3 regions of the Romboutsia sp. BSD2780061687b_171204_C1 genome follow, and region 1 is predicted to be linked to each of the others. Evidence: riboswitches for the same ligand, from Rfam matches in the RefSeq annotation. Region 1 holds a riboswitch; each other region holds the start of a gene.
The links. Region 1 has a riboswitch for cyclic di-GMP ahead of I2H23_RS01280 (flagellar basal body protein). Riboswitches for the same ligand answer to the same signal wherever they lie in the genome.
Positions count from the first base shown of each region.

Region 2: another riboswitch for cyclic di-GMP. It lies ahead of I2H23_RS10805 (SpaA isopeptide-forming pilin-related protein); the one in region 1 lies ahead of I2H23_RS01280 (flagellar basal body protein).
Region 3: another riboswitch for cyclic di-GMP. It lies ahead of I2H23_RS08785 (NPCBM/NEW2 domain-containing protein); the one in region 1 lies ahead of I2H23_RS01280 (flagellar basal body protein).

Region 1 is NZ_JADMRK010000001.1:245,800-248,080, reverse strand. It holds gene fliF (flagellar basal-body MS-ring/collar protein FliF) at 1-181, opposite strand, end outside; gene fliE (flagellar hook-basal body complex protein FliE) at 204-521, opposite strand; gene flgC (flagellar basal body rod protein FlgC) at 537-941, opposite strand; gene I2H23_RS01280 (flagellar basal body protein) at 946-1,269, opposite strand; cyclic di-GMP riboswitch class I at 1,723-1,804, opposite strand.
Region 2 is NZ_JADMRK010000005.1:92,221-94,501, reverse strand. It holds gene I2H23_RS10805 (SpaA isopeptide-forming pilin-related protein) at 1-1,115, opposite strand, end outside; cyclic di-GMP riboswitch class II at 1,188-1,271, opposite strand; cyclic di-GMP riboswitch class II at 1,421-1,504, opposite strand; cyclic di-GMP riboswitch class II at 1,654-1,736, opposite strand; gene I2H23_RS10800 (tetratricopeptide repeat protein) at 1,834-2,281, opposite strand, start outside.
Region 3 is NZ_JADMRK010000003.1:204,653-206,933, forward strand. It holds gene I2H23_RS08780 (SagB/ThcOx family dehydrogenase) at 1-486, opposite strand, end outside; cyclic di-GMP riboswitch class I at 745-831, shown strand; gene I2H23_RS08785 (NPCBM/NEW2 domain-containing protein) at 1,042-2,281, shown strand, end outside.

The DNA.
Region 1 (2,281 bases):
CCGAGAAAAGAACATCATATTTATTATCATTTTTATACTTAATTCCAAATATTATAGCTAATATAATTGCAATCACTCCAACTATAATGGCTATTTTCTTTTCTTTTCTCATTTCCTTAAATTTTTCTTTTCTTGTTTTTATAAAATCTTTTATTTTTTCTATTATCTCTTTAAAATTCATCTATCTGCTCCTTATTAAGGAATTACAATTGCACTCTATTAATTTCTTGGTAAGCATCATATAACTTATTTCTAATCTCAATCATAAGTTGCACTGACATTTGAGATTCTTGTGCTGATAGCATAACATCATGCATAGAAACATCTTCACCTTTTATAAGCGCTTCTATCTTTTCATTTGAATTTATAATACTATCATTTACCTTACCTATAGCATTCTTTATAACATCTTCAAATTGCTTGTCTGGCTTTTCATTTCCTTTAACTTTATATGTAGTCTTATTATTAATAGCATTAGAGAATATATCAGAATTAATATTTATATTGCTTATTCCTGTCATTTAACCACCTACTTTCTATCTACCTATCTCTAAAGCTTTAGATATCATATTTTTTTGAGCATTTAAAGTATCTACATTAGATTCGTAAGCTCTCGATGCACTTATAAGATCTGACATTTCAGCTAATAAATCTACATTTGGATATTCTACATATCCATCTTTGTCTGCATCAGGATGATTTGGTTCATATATTTTTCTGAGAGGAGATTTATCTTCTTCAATCTTTTTTGTTTTAACACCTAACATCCCTAATTTTTCATCATAATTTTCTTCAAAGCTAGCTACTTTTCTCCTATATGCTCCTCCATTTTTAGTTCTTGTAGTCTGCATATTAGCAACATTCGAAGATATTATATCCATTCTCATACGTTCTGCTGTCAGACCACTTGCACTAATTCTCATACCACTAAAAACACTCATTTATTTACCTCCCAGATATTATACTTTTTGTCATAGCGATTTTTATATTTGTAAGACTTACTAACGCATTATATTCTAATGTCGTAGCTGCTTGATTAACCTTCTCATGTTCAATATCAACGTTATTACCATCTTCTCTGACCACAGATTCCTTATCAACCTTTAACTTTATACTAGGAATTTCTAGTTTATTCTTTAAAGTATCTTCGAAACTAACATACTTTCTTTTATACCCTGGAGTATTTATGTTAGCAATATTTTCTGCAATGGCATTACTCCTTAAATGTGTAGCATCTAATCCCATTTTCATTAAATTATAGATTTCCATATTACTCTCCTCCATTAATTTTATAAATCAAAAAACCACTCTATAAAGAGTAATTTTGTATACTACATAGCATACTATCATTGCTAGAATTTGATTATTTTAGATATAAAATTAAATCAATATATTTATTATTCGTTTTCTTATATTTAATTTTCTTATCATTTTAATTATAAACTTTTACTTATTTTTTTCTATATAATTTATACTATTACATAATTTTTCCTATAATAAAAAATGTAAGATACATAATGAACTTTGATAATATAATTGAATTATTAGATTTATTAAAATATTATTTCTTCAAAAAAAAATAACTCTAAAGAGAGTTATATAATATCAGCGTCGATAAATAGAGATGCATAATTTGGACACAAACAATCAAAATAATTTATATATTATTCATAATTCTCCAAAATTATAAACCTTATATATCGAAAACAAAAACACACAGTTTTTTGCAACTGGCTAGCATAGTTTCTACTTTAGCTCCTATAGTTTTGCGTCACTAGATTTCTCTAGCTTGCCTATTTTGTTTTTTGTTGTTTTTCGTTCTTTTTTTACACTTTTCGACATTTTTTTCCATACACTAAATATTATAGTATAATTACCATTTAATCAAGTTTTTATTTGTATTTTCTTACTATTTTTTTTCAAACTAATATTAAAAATACATTTAAACTTATTTGTTAAATCACAAAGTGTAATTTTATTTTATATTATATTTTATATTGTATTTTATATTATACGGCTGATATAATTAGAACTTTATATTTTTTATTAAAATAATACAAATTATGTATTAGACAATAAATTCTACATCACTAAAAATTTTTAACTTAAACATCCTTATTCAGATTAATTCCTAAATATTATAAATTTAGATAATATTCCTATTTTTTTCAATTATGACTGTAATTTTATTTATAAATTCAAAATATTAAAACCAGAAAATTAAATACATTTATATCTATATTAGTTCCTAAAGATATTTTTGATATAAATATTGATTTAA
Region 2 (2,281 bases), on a different contig from region 1:
AAAAGTTCCATTCCTTTAGGTGTAAAGTCATTTAAAGTTACATTTTTAAGATTTGACCTATTTTCATTAATATCTATTCTATATCTTACATTTTCGTTCATAGATGCTACATTTTTACCTTCTGAATTTTTAGCAGAGGTATAACTATACTTACTTATAACATCTTTTGCTTCATTTTTTTGTTTTAATATAACAGTACTATTTAACTTACCATCGCTTTTATTAAATACTGCTGTATTCTTATAAGAACTCAAATTTTGAGTAATCTTTGTCTTATAAGTTACAATATATTTATCTTTAATATTTCCAAAGTTTATACTAAGCCTATTAGATGATTTGCTTATATTTAAGCTATCTGTGACATCTGTTTCTGCGCTATCTCTTTCTATTTTAATTACATTTACAGAACTTGGTATAAGCTCCATTCCTTCAGGCATATTATCTGTTAATACTGCATTTGATATATTTGAAAATTTCTCATTAACATATACTCTATATTGTTGAGTTTTTCCTAGTACTGGATAATATATATTTCCTACCGTATTTCCATCTGAATCTACATGGTCATAATTATTTATAGTTTTAAGAATCTGTCTATCTATTATAGGCTCTGTTTCATTAGATGGTTTTATAGCTATTTCTATGCTAGTAACTGGTTTTCCATCAATCCATACCTCTATCTTCTGATTATCTACTTCTTCCGTTTTATCTGCATATGCTGATACATTAACATATCCTCCTATTGCATCATAAACATCATCCCCAAAAGTTGCTACTACTTTATTACCTTCCATTTGTACACTTTTAAAATGCTCTGGGGGGAATTTAAAGCTAAATCTTTCAAGCCAACTAGGCATTTCAAATTCTATAGTATCACCTGGTTTTATACTCCCTGGACCATATTTAGCCTTATACTCTAGTTTAAAATTCAATTTTTCTCCAGGCTCAATCTCTTTTTTATCACATGTTATAGATACTTCTATTGTATCCCCTTGATTATCTGTCTTAACTTCTTCAGCATACGCAAAATGTGTATTAATTAACACATTTATAACCATTAGTACTGACGTAAGTATCGATATTATTTTTTTTCCTAACTTGTATTTATTTTTCAATAAATTTCACCACCCTTTTTAAATCTTTTTATTTTAAAATAAAAAAGACTATTCAAGATAATGATGATTTATTATCTGAATAGTCGGTTGCACTATTAACTCCATATACCTCAAGTGCCCATATACAAGGTATACTTCTTCATTCCTATTTTTAGCTTATATGTATTTATGCCCTTTTAATAATTTTGCTTTGTGTGCATTTATGCTATATAAAATTGTTAGCTTTCATTTAATTTTCATTAATGTCTTATCAATAAACTTTTATTTTAAAATAAAAAAGACTATTCAAGATAATAATGATTTATTATCTGAATAGTCGGTTGCACTATTAACTCCATATACCTCAAGTGCCCATATACAAGGTATACTTCTTCATTCCTATTTTTAGCTTATATGTATTTATGTCCTTTTAATTATTTTAATTTGTTCGCATTTATGCTATATAAAATTGTTAGCTTTCATTTAATTTTCATTAATATCTTATCAATAAACTTGTATCTTAAAATAAAAAAGACTATTCGAATAATATTTAAATATTATCTGAATAGTCGGTTGCACTATTAACTCCATATACCTCAAGTGCCCATATACAAGGTATACTTCTTCGCTCCTAATTTTAACTTTTGAATATAATTATATAATCTCAGTGATTTATTATACCCTTTAATTTAGTTAAAGTCAATTTTAGATTTTTTTATAGTAAATTTTAACTTATTTTTTATCTATATTTATCAAGTTCTCTTAAACATGCCACTGTAATTTCATCTTGTGGATCTAATTCATAAGCTCTTTCTATATAATATATAGCATCATCTATATCACCTTTGTTTAGATATGCCATCCCTAAATTGCATAATATTTCTGGATCTTCTTTTATTTTAGCTGCTTGTTCAAAGTGTTCTATAGCTTTATCTATATTGAACATACTAGCTTCACAAAGGCCTAGTTCAACCATTGTATCTACTTGATGTGGTTTAGTTATAAGTATTTTTTCAAAATATTTCTTAGCTTCTTCAAATTCACCCATATTTTTATAAGCTAATCCTATCATAAATAATAAGTTCCACCAATCAGGATGATCTTGTTCAAGAGGTAATAATTTTTCTAGTCCTTCTTCACATTTTCCTTGGAATACTAAATTATAACCTTCTTCATATTGAACTTTA
Region 3 (2,281 bases), on a different contig from region 1:
AGGTTGGTTTGGAGTTGCTTTATCTATTTCATCATCTATATTGCTTAAAGTCTTTATAAATAAAAGTTTATGTTCTAAAGGTAAATATCTGTAAACTCCACTCTTTAAACCATCAACATTATTTATTATTAAATATGTTTCAAATGGGTGAGTGCAACCAGCAGAAGGTACAGTTCTTAAGGCACTAAATTTATCTTTTACAGTTTGGATTCCTTGAGTAGCCCATAGTAAATACGAAAGTTCAGATAAATTTATTTTTTCATCACTATATTTTCTTATACTTCTTCTATCATTTATACAATCTAGTACGTTAGGTTTAACTAAAATGTCTTTGCTTACAGGAGGTAACTCTATTAAATTAGAATTTGAATCATATTCTTTTTGGAAAGAAGGAGCGGGTATTCCTTTTTGTTTATCCGTTTTTATCTGTTTTAGTATTTCAAAATCAGCTTTGAAAAATTCTCTGTTTTGTGCAATTTTATCCATAGATGTCTCCTTATTAAAATGTATAAATTTTTACACTTATTATACCATATATATAAATATAAGTGGAAAAAGCCTAAATGGTAAAAATTTCATATTAGAAGCTTAATTACAGATAAAAATTAATAAATATTTTTGTGTAGTAATAATTAATATTTGCTTTAATAGAATATATTCAAAAATATATTAAAATTATTTTAAATTAAAAAAAACTATTTTAATTTATAAAAAATTATGTATAATTAATATAGATGACTAAAAATTACATATTAGCAAACCTAGAGAAATCTAGCGACGCAAAGCTAAAGGGGCTAAGGTAAAATTAGACTATGCCAGCCAGTTGCCAAAGAATTGATATTCTTTGTTTTTATAGAGTTATCTTATGATATAATTGTAAGATTGTTTTATAATGTTTACTTTAGATGGCAACTACCCTTTATAAAGGGTAGTTTTTTATTTAATAAAAACAACTATAGCTCTATAGCAAGACTATATTTTGAAATTTGGGGTAAAATATTTAGTTATTGTAAATTCATATAATATAAGAGGGAGAATATTATGAAGAAAAAGATAGCATCAATATTGGCCATATCTGTTATAGCAACAAACAGCACACCTGCTTTAAATGTTTTTGCTAACGAAGTAATAAAGGAAAAAGCATTAGCGATAGAGGAACAAGTTTCTAAAAGTATGACAGTTAGTGATTTTAAAATTAAGAACAATCCTAACTTCGCTAAGTATAATGAACTTTATAGAGTTGAGATACAGTCTATAACAAACAATGGAAGAAGTTACCCAGGAACTAAGATAGAAAATGCTATAGATGGAAAACTTAATACACATTGGGAAACATACACTAGAAATACAAATGAATTTAAAAATGAAGTAATTGTGGAGTTTAAAGATATAGCCGAGATAAATAGATTAGCTTATGCTACAAGACAAGACGGGGCTAAAGGTAAAGGATATCCTACTAGTGCAGAGATATATGTTTCAGAGAGTGAAATAGGTGAAGATTTTAAACTAGCAGGAAAAATAGAAGGAAGTAAAGTTACAGGTGGAATGGTTGAATTTAAATTTGATACTGTAAGAGCAAAGAGAGTTAAATTCAAATTCGTAGAAGCACATGACGAGTGGGCAAGTGCCGCAGAGTTTTGGTTCTATAAAGAGGATAGAATTCTAGATAAGATGGAAAGATTATTTACTAATGCAAACATGAATGAAGTAAGTAAAGAGTTTGCAACTCCTGAAGCATTAAACACTTTAGAGAAAGAAACTGAAGGACATCCATTCCGCGATAGCTTTAAAGAATATATAGATAATGCAAGACTTGTTCTAGAGAACAAAGAGGTTAACTTTATTGAAACTAAAGTATCTAAGTTATTAGGGTATGGAACTGAAAACCAAAAAGCTTATGATGACAAGTTTATGTTAGGTAAAGACCACATCGTTAATACACAAGTAAATGGTGGAACTTACTCTACAACAAAAATAGAATATATGTATGATGGTGACCCTAATACACATTGGGAAACAAACAGAAGCAATGGTAATGGTTTCACTAATGAAGTGGTATTCACTTTTGATGAAATAGAACAACTTGATAGAATAGCATTATTACCTAGAAGCGGAAATCAAAAAGGATTTCCTACTAAGTATGAAATATATGCTTCAGAAACTTCTCAAGGGGATACATTCAAATTAGTTTCTAGCGGTACTGCAGAAGTTACTAAAGACTTCATGCAATTTAAATTTAACCCAACAAACTTTAAGAGACTGAAGTTTGTATTTAAAGAGT